DNA from 3 places in the Duganella sp. FT27W genome. Region 3 is predicted to be linked to each of the others. Evidence: predicted binding sites of a transcription regulator. Region 3 holds the regulator's gene; each other region holds the start of a gene.
The links. Region 3 encodes LexA, which represses DNA repair genes until DNA is damaged. Its sites were predicted from a motif close to ACTGTATNNNNATACAGT; they were not measured.
Positions count from the first base shown of each region.

Region 1: the regulator LexA is predicted to act here: its motif matches at 3,005-3,022, upstream of F8197_RS16095 (PA0069 family radical SAM protein).
Region 2: the regulator LexA is predicted to act here: its motif matches at 1,937-1,954, upstream of imuA (translesion DNA synthesis-associated protein ImuA).

Region 1 is NZ_WHIV01000003.1:952,842-957,622, forward strand. It holds gene F8197_RS16080 (LysR family transcriptional regulator) at 1-506, shown strand, start outside; gene F8197_RS16085 (NAD(P)H-dependent oxidoreductase) at 564-1,109, shown strand; gene F8197_RS16090 (gamma-glutamylcyclotransferase) at 1,159-1,758, shown strand; gene F8197_RS16095 (PA0069 family radical SAM protein) at 1,837-2,991, opposite strand; gene F8197_RS16100 (DUF2760 domain-containing protein) at 3,220-3,909, shown strand; gene F8197_RS16105 (Hsp70 family protein) at 3,906-4,781, shown strand, end outside.
Region 2 is NZ_WHIV01000002.1:699,421-704,201, reverse strand. It holds gene F8197_RS09300 (DNA polymerase Y family protein) at 1-1,164, opposite strand, end outside; gene imuA (translesion DNA synthesis-associated protein ImuA) at 1,097-1,852, opposite strand; gene F8197_RS09290 (S9 family peptidase) at 2,100-2,858, shown strand; gene F8197_RS09285 (hypothetical protein) at 2,918-3,265, opposite strand; gene F8197_RS09280 (M61 family metallopeptidase) at 3,296-4,781, opposite strand, start outside.
Region 3 is NZ_WHIV01000002.1:566,348-571,128, forward strand. It holds gene priB (primosomal replication protein N) at 1-181, opposite strand, end outside; gene rpsF (30S ribosomal protein S6) at 200-589, opposite strand; gene F8197_RS08720 (DUF5695 domain-containing protein) at 745-1,560, shown strand; gene lexA (transcriptional repressor LexA) at 1,712-2,350, shown strand; gene F8197_RS08730 (cystathionine gamma-synthase family protein) at 2,382-3,626, opposite strand; gene purF (amidophosphoribosyltransferase) at 3,633-4,781, opposite strand, start outside.

The sequences.
Region 1 (4,781 bases), on a different contig from region 3:
GCGTGTTCAGCGGCGAGGTGGACTTCGGCATCGGCCCCGACCGCGACACCACGGCCGACATCGCCGCTGAACCGCTGTTCGAGATGCCGTTCGTGGTGGTATTTCCCGAAGGCCACCCCTTGCAGCAGGCGCAGCACGTGACCTGGGCCGACGTCGACCGCTACCCTTTTATTGCATTGCAAGGCCAGTTTACCGAACGGCTGTTGCGCGATATGCACACTTCGTTCCGGGATTTATCGCTGCGACCAGCCAACGAAGTGACCTTCATGACTACGGCGCTGGCCATGGTCCACGCCAACCTCGGCATTACGGTCTGCCTGCCGTACGCCGAGAAAATGGTCGCGCTGTACGGCCTGCACATGCGTCAACTACAGGCGCCAGCACTGACCCGGCGCTTTTTCGTGTACACCCGCAACGCCCGCGCGCTGTCGCCGGCGGCCGACAGTTTTGTTGCGTTTCTCAAGCAATTCGTCGCCGCCCACCCATGGCAAGTATCGTTGCTGTAAAGAATATTTACATTTAATCCAATGACACACTGACAAGCGCCTGTTTATCCTGAGCCGATGAACATCCTGCATATCGACTCCTGCGTGCGCGGCGACCAGTCGCGCTCACGCCAACATACGGCCGCTACCGTGGCCGAACTGATTGCCGCCCACCCGGGCGCCCACATCATCTACCGCGACCTGGCAGCCGCGCCGCTGTCGCACGTGAGCGGCCCGCTGCTGCAAGCGATGAGCCGGCAATGGAACGCCGCCATCCCGATGCATCCCGACCTGCGTGCCGAAGTGCTGCTCAGCGCCGCGCTGCTGCAAGAGTTCATCGAGGCCGACATCGTGGTGGTCGGTGCACCCATGCACAATTATTTCGCGCCGTCGTCGCTGAAGGTGTGGCTGGACCGCTTGCTGCCTTTGCATGATCCGAGTGAAAACGATTGCATGGCTGAAATACAGGTGGTGCTGGTGACGTCCGGCGCGGACGACCCGGCCAGCGCCACGCTAATGCGACACTACGAAGAGCAGTTGCAGGCCGCCTTCGCGTCGATCGGTGTGCGACAATTACAGATCGCGCGCAGCAGCGATTTTGCCGCGCAGGCAGACCGTGCCTGACCTGCTGGCAGTGCCACAGGCGGACACACCACAGCACAGCAAGACCGACATGACAGCAGACACCATCGCCATCAACCAGAAAATGGACCAGTTCGACGGCCACCACAGCGTATGGCTGTTCGGCTACGGTTCGCTGATCTACAAGGCCGACTTTCCCTACCTGCAACGGCGCCCCGCCAGCATCGCCAACTGGACCCGGCGCTTCTGGCAAGGCTCGCACGACCACCGCGGCACGCCCGACGCGCCGGGCCGCGTAGTCACACTGATCGAAGCGCCGGGCGCCATCTGCCACGGCATGGCCTACCTGATCACGCCCGAGGTATTCGCCCATCTCGACCATCGCGAGAAGGACGGTTATTTACGGCTGGCTACGCCGATCAGTTTCGAGGATGAAGAGGCTAACAATGCATCCGAAAGCGTGCTGGGGCTCGTCTACATCGCCACGCCGGACAATCTCGCCTTCATCGGCGAAGCGTCCGAGCGCGACATCGCCGAACATATTGCCCGCTCGGCCGGCCCCAGCGGTCCCAATAGCGACTATCTGAACCACCTGGCCCACGCGCTGCGCGAACTGGGCCGCGACGATCCGCACGTGTTCGAAATCGAGCGGCACCTGGTGGAACTGGCCAGTCGGATGGCGCGGACCTGAGCGGCTAACGCCTGCGGCATCCCCGTAACCGGCCGGCACGCCGACGCAGTCCGCGCACCGTGGCCGCATCCGCGCGGCTCAGAACAAATCCAGTTGGCTGTTGTTGGCCACCCTGGCCCGCGCCCCCAGCGGCGGCACCACCAGTGGTCGCACGAATTGCGAGGCGTCCATGGTGTGGAAGCGGCTGCCCTGCCCCGTCAGCCCCAGCCGCTCGGCAGCAATCTTGAAGCGCTGCCTGATCAGGTCGGCCCACACGCCCTCACCTTTCATGCGCGTGGCGAAGTTGCTGTCGTAGTCCTTGCCGCCGCGCATGTCGCGCACGCGGTTCATCACGCGCTGGGCGCGGTCGGGAAAGTGCGCTTCCAGCCATTGATGGAACAGCGGCGCGACCTCCCACGGCAGGCGCAGCACCGTGTAGTGCGCAGAGACGGCGCCGGCGTCCTTGACCGCCGCCAGCAGGCGCTCGATTTCCGGCTCCGTCACGAACGGGATGATGGGTGCGACGCTCACGGCCACGGGTATGCCAGCGTCGGTAAGCGTGCGGATGGTGCGCAGGCGCCGGGCCGGCGCGGCGGCGCGCGGCTCCAGCGTGCGGGCGATGGCCGGATCGAGCGTGGTGAGCGTGATCGCCACGCCAGCCAGGCGCTGCGCCGCCATGGGTGCCAGGATGTCGATGTCGCGTTCGATCAGCGACGACTTGGTGATCAGTCCCACCGGGTGGTGGCACTCTTGCAGCACTTCGAGCACGCGGCGCGTGAGCTTGCGGTCGCGCTCGCACGGCTGGTAGGCGTCGGTGTTGACGCCCAGCGCGATCGATTCCGGCATGTAGCCGGACTTGGCCAGCTCGCGGCGCAGCATGTCGGGCGCGTTGACCTTGGCGAAAATCTTGCTCTCGAAGTCCATGCCCGGCGACAGGCCCAGGTAGCTGTGCGTGGGGCGGGCAAAGCAGTAAATGCAGCCATGTTCGCAACCACGATACGGATTGAGCGAGACACCGAAAGGCAAGTCCGGCGAAGCATTGCGGCTGAGGATGGACTTGCAGACCTCGTCGATGACCTGGGTTTTCCATGGTGTGGACTCCTCTTCTTCGCGTTGCCAGCCGTCGTCGTACGCCTCGCGCGCATGAACCTCGAACCTGCCCTGCAGATTGGACACGGCGCCACGTCCCTTGTGCGCCTTGAGCGACGGCGGCGGCAGCATTACATGCGATTGGTTATTTTCGTCGTGAGACATGGCTGACCTGAATACTGTATATATAAACAGTATTCTAGGCGCTCGCCCGGACCATATCAAGTTCTAAATCCATCTGTGCACCCCGCCCTGCTTTGGCGCCCCGGCACGAACTGGTATCATGCAGGGCTTCCGGGGGCCAGGCCTCCGCGCGCCTTGCGCGACTCCAACCAATTACACGCCGGAACGCCGCCAAACGCGGCGCGCCGGCATACTCACCGCGAGCAATTGATGAACACACCAAACCAACCGCTGCCGTCTTTTTTCAGCCGCATCTCGATTGCCATCGGCGCCTTTTTTCGCGCCATCTCCGATGCTGAATATGCCGCCCGCCTGACCCGCATGGATGACGCACCCGTCCCCGTTGCCGCGCCCACGCCGATGCCGGTTCCTGTACCAACCCCTGTACCTACGCCCGTCCCAGTACCCGTGCCGACGCCGCTGCCGGTACCGACCCCGGTGCCAGTACCTACGCCTGTCCCGGTACCAACGCCGGTACCCGTCACCGCGCCGGCCCCGGCTCCGGTCACCCTGCGCGTGGCCACGCCCGACGCCGCCCTGCAATTGCTGAGCCTGTTCCAGCGCGAAGCGCGCCTGATCGATTTCACCCAGGAAAACCTGTCCGCCTACTCCGACGCCGACATCGGCGCCGCCGCGCGCGTGGTGCACGAGGGTTGCAGCAAGGTGCTGCGCGAACACTTCACCATCGAAGCCGTGCGCAGCGAAGCCGAAGGCAGCCGCGTGGTGCTGGAACAAGGCTTTGATGCTGCCGCCGTGCGCCTGACCGGCAACGTGGTCGGCCAGGCGCCGTTCCGTGGCACGCTCAGCCATCGCGGCTGGCGCTCGACCGATGTGCGCCTGCCGAAACTGGCTGAAGCGCACGACGCCGCCATCCTGGCCCCAGCGGAGGTGGAACTGTGAGCGATCCACGTTACGCCATCGGCATCGACCTTGGCACCACCCACAGCGCCCTGTCCTATGTAAACCTGCAAGCGAGCGACGGCGAGAAAACCGACCACGGCGTGCTGGCGATTCCCCAGCTGACCGCACCGGGCACGGTGGAAGACCTGCCGCTGCTGCCGTCGTTCCTGTACCTGCCGCACGCCGACGAACTGGCGCCCGGCGAGAACAAGCTGCCCTGGCAGCAGAGCGACGCCGAACTGACCGGTGTGGCCGGTGAAATGGCGCGCAGCCGTGGCGCCACCACGCCGATCCGCCTGGTTTCGAGCGCCAAGAGCTGGCTGAGCCATCCCGGCGTGGACCGCCGCTCGGCGCTGCTGCCGGCCGACGCGCCGGAAGAAGTCACGCGCGTCTCGCCCTTGGCCGCCTCCACCCGCTACCTGGCCCACTTGCGCCAGGCGTGGGAACAGGCGCACCCGGAAGCGCCGTTCAACGAACAGGCGATTACCGTCACGATTCCCGCATCGTTCGACCCCGGTGCGCGCGAACTGACGGCTGAAGCGGCGCGCGCTGCCGGCTACGAAAACCTCACCCTGCTGGAAGAACCGCAAGCAGCCCTGTACAGCTGGATCCAGGGCAGCGAAGGCCGCTGGCGCAAGGAAGTCAAGCCGGGCGACATCATCCTGGTAGTTGACGTGGGCGGCGGCACCAGCGACTTTTCGCTGATCGCCGTGCTGGAACGCGACGGCGTGCTCGAACCGCACCGCATCGCGGTCGGCGACCATATCCTGCTGGGCGGCGACAATATGGACCTGGCGCTGGCGCACCTGGTGGCCCGCAAGCTGGCGGCCACTGGCACCCAGCTCGACGCCTGGCAAATGCGCGCACTGACC
Region 2 (4,781 bases), 130 kb from region 3:
TTCGGGGCGGTAGTCGTCCACGGTGGCGGGCGTGAGCACGTTGTCGGCGCCGAGGCGCGCGGTGAGCAGTTCGAGCAGCCGGTGATAGTCCTGCGGCGTGCCGCCCGGTTCGGGAAACAGCGACGCATTGGGTGGCAGCATGGCTTCGATCTTGACTGCTTCGAGCCGCAGCGCGATCACCGGCGCGTGCAGTTCCACCTTGCCGAGGCGCTCCTTGAGCAGGCGCACCAGGTGCGACTCGTGCCATGCCGGTTCGGCCAGCATGATCTCGAGCGCCGTAGGTGTTATTGCTGCCCGGCCGCGCTCGTGTTCGAGGTATAGCGTGAACGCGCGCACTGCCTGCTGCATGGCGGTAAGCCAGCCCACCAGTTGCAGGATCAGGCTCGACGCTCCGTGCAGCAAGGCGTCGGCATGCTCGACGCGTTCGAAGGTTTCGATGCGCGCGCAAAATTGCAACGGTGGCTTGATCCACTCGAACATTTCCGGCGCCTCGCCATAGGCGCGGTCGAGCGCGGCCAATAAGTCTTTATCGGTGCGCCGCAGCAGCCCTGCGCGCGGCAGCCGGCGCAAGGCGCCCAGGTCGCGCGCGCCGATGTCGGTGAGCCAGCCATGAAACGGTGCGGCGGCCGGGATCAGCTCGCACGGCAGCTGGTTGAGGCGCTGTTGCAGGCGTTCCATCGACGCCACCCGGCGCCCCTTGGGCTGGTCCTTGCGCCGCTCGTTGCGCGCCAGCAGCCAGGCGCCCTCGGCCGTGGGAGCGGCGCCCAGTTGCAGCGTGAAGCCGAGCGCTGCCACGCTGCGCAGCACGCGCAGGCACAACGCATGCGGGCCCTTGAACAGCGTGAGGCTGGCGCTCACGTCCAGCAGCAGCGACCAGTCGGATTGGTACGTGATGTCGGGCGTGTATTGCATCAAGGCGGTGGCAATCGCTTCCAGTGCCAGGTCTTCCTTGTCGGCCGCGCGGTCGAGCAGGATGGTCTGGGGCGCAATGGCCGCCACGCCGCCGCCGCGCATCCCAAGGCGCACGCCGGCCTGCGCGGCCTGGCGCGACATGGTCAGCACCAGGCCGTGCTCGACGACGACCATGGGCGCCGGCTCAGACCAGCACGGTCGTTGCGCTTCGAGCGGCAACAACGGCAGGTGGACGCTTAACATCAGTTTCATGATCGTGGGGGACAGGTTGCAGGGGGATATGCAGCGGTACCGGCATATCGCCGAGGGGAATGAAAAAAGGTTGCTCGCAATGGGGACCCTTGCGCTTGATAATGTCCACCGAAACGCCGCCAGCGGCCGGGCGCAAGGTCATGCGCAGCGGCGACGGCGAAGCGTCGGCTGCCGCCGCGATCGGTCGCAGCAGCCACAGCCAGGTATCGGTGCTTTGCGCGGCCAGGTTGAGCCGGCGCAGCGCTTCGGGCCGTACATTGGCCTGCCACAGCAGCACCGCGCCGCACGAGCCGTTCTTGAGAATTTGTTCGGCCGCCCACAGCGCATCGGCACTGCTGGCAGGTTTAAGCCACAGCAGGTTGCGGTCGTTGACCTGCCAGGCCCGGCACGCCATGGCGTGCGGCAAATAAGGCGGCTGCACCAGCGCCACGCGCTGGCGCGCGGCCAGGCTGGCCAGCACGGGTTTTAATAATTGCATTTCGCCGATGCCGTGTTGCTGCACCAGCAGCTCGATCAGCGCCGAGCGTGGCCAGCCCTGGTTGGGCAGTTCGCGATCGAGCCGGTCGTGCCCGGTGCTGCAAGTGGTGGAGCGCGAAATGGCCAACTCGCTGGCACGCCACACATCGCGCATGGCCAGGCGGCCAGCCTGCGCGGCTGCGGCGGTGATGGGGAGCGGTGGCGTAAGCATGGCTGCACGGGTGGTCGAGAACGAACGTAAAAGGTAAAAATAAACTTGTGCACATGGGCGCACAAAACGAGTTGGTAAATTGATACTGTATGCATGTACAGTATAATCTGCGTTAGCGTTGAGGTGCAAGGTCGATTTTGTTGCGGTGTTTGCGAGATACCCGAAGGTTGGTAATGGTGAACGCTGGACTTGTCCCGCCGCCACTTATGCGTCAGAGTACGCCTTCATCGAAGTTGCAGGAGTTTGCATGCGTTCTCAAAGACAGGAATTTATCTCCAACGGCCTCAAGCTGGCCGCCAAGCTCGATGCGCCCGATGGTGACATTCGCGCGTACGCGCTGTTTGCCCATTGCTTTACCTGCGGCAAGGATGCGATTGGCGCGCACCGGCTGGCGCAAGCGTTGGCTGGGCATGGCATCGCCGTGCTGCGGTTCGATTTTACGGGCCTCGGTGGCAGCGAGGGCGATTTTGCCGATACCAATTTTTCTTCGAATGTGGCCGACCTGGTGGCCGCTGCCGATTTTTTGCGCACGCACCATGAGGCGCCGCAGTTGTTGATCGGCCATAGCCTGGGCGGCACGGCCATGCTGGCGGCGGCCGGGCAGATCGCGGAGGCCACGGCGGTGGTGACGATCGGTTCGCCCAGCGATCCGACCCATATGCCCAGCCTGTTCGGCAGCAAGTACCTGGAACTGATCAGGCAGGAAGGGGAGGCCATGGTGCCGCTGGCCGGACGGCCATTCCGCATCAAGCGCCAGTTTTTCGACGATGCCGAAGGGTATGCGTTGAAACCGAAGATTGCGGGCTTGAAGCGCGCTTTGCTGGTGATGCACGCACCGGGCGACGATACCGTGCCGGTGGCCAATGCCATGGAAATTGTGACTGCCGCCAGGCACCCGAAAAGTTTCGTGTCGCTCGATACCGCCGACCATTTGCTGACCCGGCGCGAGGATGCGGTGTATGTGGCGGACTTGATAGCGGCGTGGAGCCGCCGCTATCTGGCATAGGCTGAAAAACCGGATTCCGGCCTGCGCCGGAATGATGGATTTCAGCCAGCGATTGAGAACTACTCGTCGCCAAATTCCTCGGCCAAATCCTTCCAGCCCTTGCCAGCGGCAAAGGTGTTGAACTCGTCCGGTGCTTCCAGCACCAGCAGTTTGCCTTCCTGCAGCACCGGGTCGCCGGCGGTGAGGGCCGGGCCCTTGTAGCCGACCGTGCGCAGTTGCGCCACCACGGCGTCGATCAGGGACTTGTCCTTGTGCAGGCCACTGACCGAACCGGCAAAGTCCACGTAGACGTCGATTGCGCCATAACCTTCATCGAAGATACGGATCGCCTTGGCGTCGTGGGCACGGCCGGCGCCGTCGGTAGCCTTGAAAGGGCCGCTCAATTGGATATCAGTGTTATTGCTCATAGTGTCCTCAGGTTTGGGCGTTGAGCCATCTTACTTCAACGGCTGCAGAATTGCTTCCAGGCGGTCAGGCGTGCCCTTGATCCGTTCCAGGCGCGGGTACTTCAAACCGTCGTGGTAGTCGATCGCATACGTGGTGTACAGGTTGCCCTTTTTCACCAGCAGCTGGATCGGCTCCTTGCTGTCCTTGGCGGCCGTGATCGCCGCGCGCAGCACCTCGGGCTTGTAGGCGCGGCCATTGACCGCCAGCAAGGTCGAGTTGCCCGACAGGCCAGCCTTGAAGCCGATGCCTTCCCAGATGAACGATTCGAGCTTGCCTTCGGCGCCCACCGAGAAGCCGAGCGAGTACTGGAAGTTGGCCGACTTGCTCAGGTCTTCCTGGGCTTTCAGGAACGGCGTCTGCTTGTCGGTATAGACCAGTTTCCAGCCGGCGCGCGTGAGGCCGTCGAGCGGCGCGCCCGGACCGTGGCTTTCCACGCGGCTGCGCAGGAAGGTGGCCCAGTCGTGCGGCTGCACGGCGTTCAGGGCAGCCACCACGTCGTCGAACGTGTAGTGCTTGGCGACGTTGACGCCGTCATCGACGCCGAAGAAGCCGCGCGCGAAATCGTTGAGCGAGCGCTTGCCGCCCGACAGTTCGCGGATCAGCGTGTCGGCATCTAACCAGATCAGCTGGCCTTCCTGGTAGTAGTCCTCGCCGCGTTGCCAGTTGTTCCATACTTGCGGGCGGCGGGCATTGATGATCGGATCGTACGTGGTGTCCTGCACCGCGCGCCAGCTGCGGCCACGCACGTTGTCGAGGCGGGCGGCCGATGCGGCCAGCAGGTCGCGCGTGTTTTCCGGCTTGATCAGGCCCGAGCGGGCCGCAAGGACGGCGCCCCAGTACTGGGTTTGACCCTCGTACACCCACAGCAGCGAGTTGTCGAGCGGAGTGTTGAAGTTGGGCACGTCTTGGCCGGCTGGGCGGCGGAACTTGCCGTTCCACGAGTGGGCAAATTCGTGCGGCAGCAGTTCACGGCGCGCTTCCCACTTGTTCCAGTCGGTGAAGTAGCCGGCCTTGACGCCGTTCTCGCTCGACTGGTGGTGCTCGCGGCCGATGCCGCCGAATTCGTCGCTGATGGCGAACAGGAAATCGTAGTGCTTATAGTGTTTCGAGTTAAACAGTTTATACGATTGCTGGATCAGCGCGCGGTGCGGGGCGATCTGTTCCGGCGTCGCTTCGAGCTGTTCCGGGCTGTCGGCCACCACGTTCAAATGTACCGGGATTTTTGCGCCCGGATCGAGGTCGATGCGGCGGAAATAACGGCCTGCGAACAGCGGCGAATCGAGGAAGGTTTCGAAGTCGAGCGGCTTGAAGGCGATCTCGTCGCCGTTGCGCGCGGCCGTTTCCAGCGCGGTGCCGAACTGCCAGCCCGGTGGCACGGTCAGGTTGGGCTGGATCGTGATGTTGCGGCTGCGGTAGCCGGCCGGGTAAATCGCCAGCGACTGCCACTGCACGCCGAGGATGTCGTTGGTAAACGTG
Region 3 (4,781 bases):
ACTTGCCTGAAATCTCGCCTGCGGCAACCGCAGAAATTTCAAACTCGCTCAACCGGGCGATTCCCGCCTCCATTTGCTGCGACCGATGCTGGAGTACAGCATTGATGATCGGCATGCCTGCCGGGGTGTAACGCAAGGCGTCACGTTCGGCAATGAGGGCAGTGAACTGGAGCTGGTTCAGCTCGGTTCCTTGAAACAATTAGGCTGCGGCAGGAGCTGGAGCAGCTGCTGGGGCTTCGGTGCGATGCGATTTGGCAGCATCTTCACGTTGTACCGACTTCATCATTGGCGAAGGAGCGGTTTCCGCTTTCTTCAGCTTGACGGTCAGGTGACGCAGCACGGCATCATTGAATTTGAATGCGGTTTCCAGCTCGACCAGGGTCTCGTTGTCGCATTCGATGTTCAGGCAGATGTAGTGTGCTTTGGCCAGTTTCTGGATCGAGTAAGCCATCTGACGACGGCCCCAATCTTCAACACGGTGCACGGAGCCACCGCGGGTCGTTACAGTGGTTTTGTAACGTTCGATCATCGCGGGCACTTGCTCGCTCTGGTCCGGGTGGACGATAAATACGATTTCGTAGTGACGCATGAAAACTCCCTTAAGGACTTGTGAATATAGCCCACCCTGGCGTCAAGACAGGTGTGGGAAGAGGTAAGCCCGCGACTATAGCAGCTTTTTCAGCGGAACGCCAGCATGGTGTTGCCGGTGCTACAGTGCGATTTTCTTGTCCTGGGAACACGATCATGAAGCATCTGATTGCACTTGCAGCGCTGCCCGCCCTGCTGTTCTCTCCGCCCGGTCTGGCTGCTGCACCGCACGAAGCGGCGCCCATCAAGACCCGCGCCTACAGCACCCCTGCCCTGCTGTTCGCGCTGCGCACCGACACCCAGACCCTGGCGCGCCTCACGCCCGTGCTCGACCCCAGCTTCGATTTCGTGCCCGGCCCGCGCGAAGATGCGCGCCAGGGCAATGGCTACCGCCACCTGGGCGACTTGGCCCTGACCGTCCGCACCGGCGATGGCGCGCAGCGCTCCTACACCTCGTTCGAGGCGCGCCGGCCGATCCGCATACTGCCCGCAGGCCGGGCGCTGGCCGCTGCCGACATCAGCGCCAGCATGGGCGCCGAGATGGGCGCCAGCGCACCGCTGGCGGTGGAACGGCGCTGGCTCAACGAACGCGGCACGCTGGTGCTGCGCTTTACGCTGATCAACCGGGGCCGGCAACCGGTGCAGGTGGTGTCCGCCAGCATGCCGATTGTGTTCGAGCAGCATGGTTTCGGCGCCACTGCCGAGGAACGGCAGGCCAGCAGCAGCACCGTCAAGCCGCGCCCGGGCGCGCTGGGCTCGGTGGAAGTGGCGCGCGCGAACGGCCAGGCACCGGCGCTGCGGCTGCAACCGGACGGCCGCACCCGGCTCGATAGCTGGCAAGACATGCCAAGCGGGCAACTGCAGGGCGAACAGTACGCCAGCTGGGTCACCAGCGGGTTTACCCTCAAACCGGGCGCCAAACGTGACATCGGCGTGCGATTCGTGATCCAGCCGCAAGGGGCAACGCGCTGATTTCTCATAGGGGAGCGCGACAAACTCCCCTGTGCAACAACTTTTTTCACATTATTTCGCTCAAAGCAAGAAATTCCCTTGCATTGGCGGTCATACTGTACAAAAATACAGACTGTCTATATACACAGCCCATTTTTTACTGACCACGCCCATGATCAAGCTCACCGCACGCCAGGAACAAATTCTCAATCTGATCAAGGACGCCATCGAAAACACCGGCTTCCCGCCCACGCGCGCCGAGATTGCCAACGAACTGGGCTTCAAGTCGGCCAACGCCGCCGAGGAACATTTGCAGGCGCTGGCGCGCAAGGGCGCGATCGAAATCGCTGCCGGCACCTCGCGCGGCATCCGCCTGCTCGGTGTGCATGCCGAACCCTCGACGTCCAAAATGCCTGCCGCGCTGATGATGTCGCTGCCGCTGATCGGCCGCGTGGCTGCCGGTTCGCCGATTCTGGCGCAGGAAAACCTGGAAGCGAGCTACAACGTCGATCCGGCCATGTTCTCGGCCAAGCCCGACTACCTGCTCAAGGTGCGCGGCGAATCGATGCGCGACGCCGGCATCATGGATGGCGATTTGCTGGCCGTGAAAAAAATCGACAGCGCCAAGAATGGCCAGATCGTGGTGGCGCGTATCGGCAACGAGGTAACGGTCAAGCGCTATCGCAAGACGGGGTCGCTGGTGGAACTGCTGCCGGAAAACCCGGAGTTCAAGATCATCAAGGTCGATCCCGAGGCGGACGAGTTTGCACTGGAAGGCCTGGCAGTAGGCCTGATGCGCACCTGGCACTAAAAAATATGGACCGCCGCGGCGGTCCATTGTTTTAACAACCTTCCAGCGCGCAGCTGAAGTCTTCCAGCAGGTCGTCCTCATCCTCGATGCCGACCGACACCCGTATCAGCGACTCCGCAATCCCCATCGATGCACGCCGTTCGGCGCCCATTTCAAAGAAGATCGTGTGCGCCACCGGGATGATCAGGGTGCGCGTGTCACCAAGGTTCGACGCCGGGATCGCCAGCTTGAGGCGATTGAGGAAGTCGAAGCAATCGATGCCATCTTTCAGCTCAAAGCTCAGCAGCGAACCGTGCTTGCGGAACAGCTCGGCGCTGATGCCATGCTGGGGATGCGACGCCAGGCCCGGGTAGTACACCGCCGCCACCCGCTCGTCCGATTCCAGCAATGTGGCCAGCGCCAGCGCGTTGCTGCTGGTGCGTTCCATGCGCAGCGCCAGGGTTTCGGCGCCGACGGCAATGTGGTGCGCCGCCTCGGGCGCCAAGGACGAGCCGAAGTCGCGCAGCGCCTTGGCGCGGATTTGCGCCAGGCCCCATTGCACCGGCTGCGCCTTTTTATAGTTCTCGTAGATGTTGGGGAACCGGGTCCAGTCGTACGCGCCGGTGTCGGTCAGGCTGCCGCCGAGTGCATTGCCGTGGCCGCCGATCGACTTGGTCAGCGCATTGACCACCAGGCCGGCACCGACCGATTTCGGCCGGAACAAATACGGCGTGGTCATGGTGTTATCGACCACGTACAGGATGCCGCGCGCCTGGCACAGTTCACCAATGCGCTTGAGGTCCGCCACCTGCGTGCGCGGGTTGGCGATGGTTTCGACAAACACCACGCGGGTGTTGTCGGTGATCGCCGCCTCGACATTGGCAACATCGGTGGCATCGACAAACGACACGCCCACGCCCTGCGCCATGGTGGTTTGCCACAGGCTGTTGGTGTTACCGAACAAGAACGACGACGACACCACGTGGTCGCCGGTGCGCAGCAGCGCCTGGAACACGGCGCCGATCGCGCCCATGCCGGTAGCGAAGCAGATCGTGCCCACGCCCTGCTCCATCTTGTTCACCTTGTCTTCCAGCGCGGCGATGGTCGGGTTGCCCTGGCGACCGTACCGGAAGCCCGGCTCCTTGCCCTGGAATACCGAGGCCAGCTGGCGCGCATCGGCATAACCGAACGCGACCGACGTATGGATCGGCTTGTGCAGCGAACCGTGCTCGATGCCCTTCTGGCGGTCGTTGTGCAGGATGGTGGTGGTGAAACCGTAGTTTTTCTTGTCTGTCATGGACGATCAGCCCTCGGCGGCGGCCAGGTTCAGGTTCAGCTGCGAACGGCCCGCGTCTTCCGGCTTGGCGGCCTTGGTCGGGTTGTTGCGCTCGTTTTCGAGCTTGTCCAGGTACTCGCGGCTGACGTCGCCGGTGATGTACACGCCGTCGAAGCACGACGCTTCAAAGCTGGTCAGCGCCGGGTTGACGTCGGAAATGGCTTGCTTGAGCGCATCGATGTCCTGGTACACCAGGGCGTCGGCGGTGATCTCGCGGCACACTTCTTCCACCGTGCGGCCGTGGGCGATCAGCTCGTCGCGGGTAGGCATGTCGATGCCGTAAACGTTCGGGTAGATCACCGGTGGCGCGGCTGATGCGAAGATCACTTTCTTGGCACCCGAGTCGCGTGCCATCTGCACGATCTCGCGGCTGGTGGTGCCGCGCACGATGGAGTCATCGACCAGCAGCACAACCTTGTCCTTGAACTCGTCAGGAATCGCGTTCAGCTTCTGGCGCACGGATTTCTTGCGTGCCGCCTGGCCTGGCATGATGAAGGTACGGCCGATGTAGCGGTTTTTAATGAAACCTTCGCGGTATTCCTTGCCCAGTGCCAGCGCCAGCTGGATTGCTGCCGGACGCGACGAATCGGGAATCGGCATGACGACGTCGATATCGTCGGCCAGGCCTTCGCGCACGATTTTCTTGGCCAGGTACTCGCCCATTTTCAGGCGGGTGCTGTACACCGAAGCGCCATCGATGACGGAGTCGGGACGGGCCAGGTACACGAATTCGAACACGCACGGATTGAGCGACGGATTGTCGGCGCACTGGCGCGTGTGCAGTTGCTTGTCGTTGTCGATGAACACTGTTTCGCCGGGCGCGATGTCGCGCACGAAGCGGAAGCCCATGCCTTCGAGCGCCACCGATTCGGAGGCGATCAGGTATTCGTTGCCCTGCTCGGTTTCATTGATGCCCAGGCACAGCGGACGGATGCCGTACGGATCGCGGAAGGCCAGCAAACCGACGCCGGCGATTTGCGCCACGGCAGCATAGCCGCCGCGCACGCGGCGCATCAGCACGGTAACCGCCTGGAAAATGGTTTCGGCATCGATCGAGATATCGACCGTGGCCTTCTGGATTTCGTGTGCTAGCACGTTGAGCAACACTTCCGAATC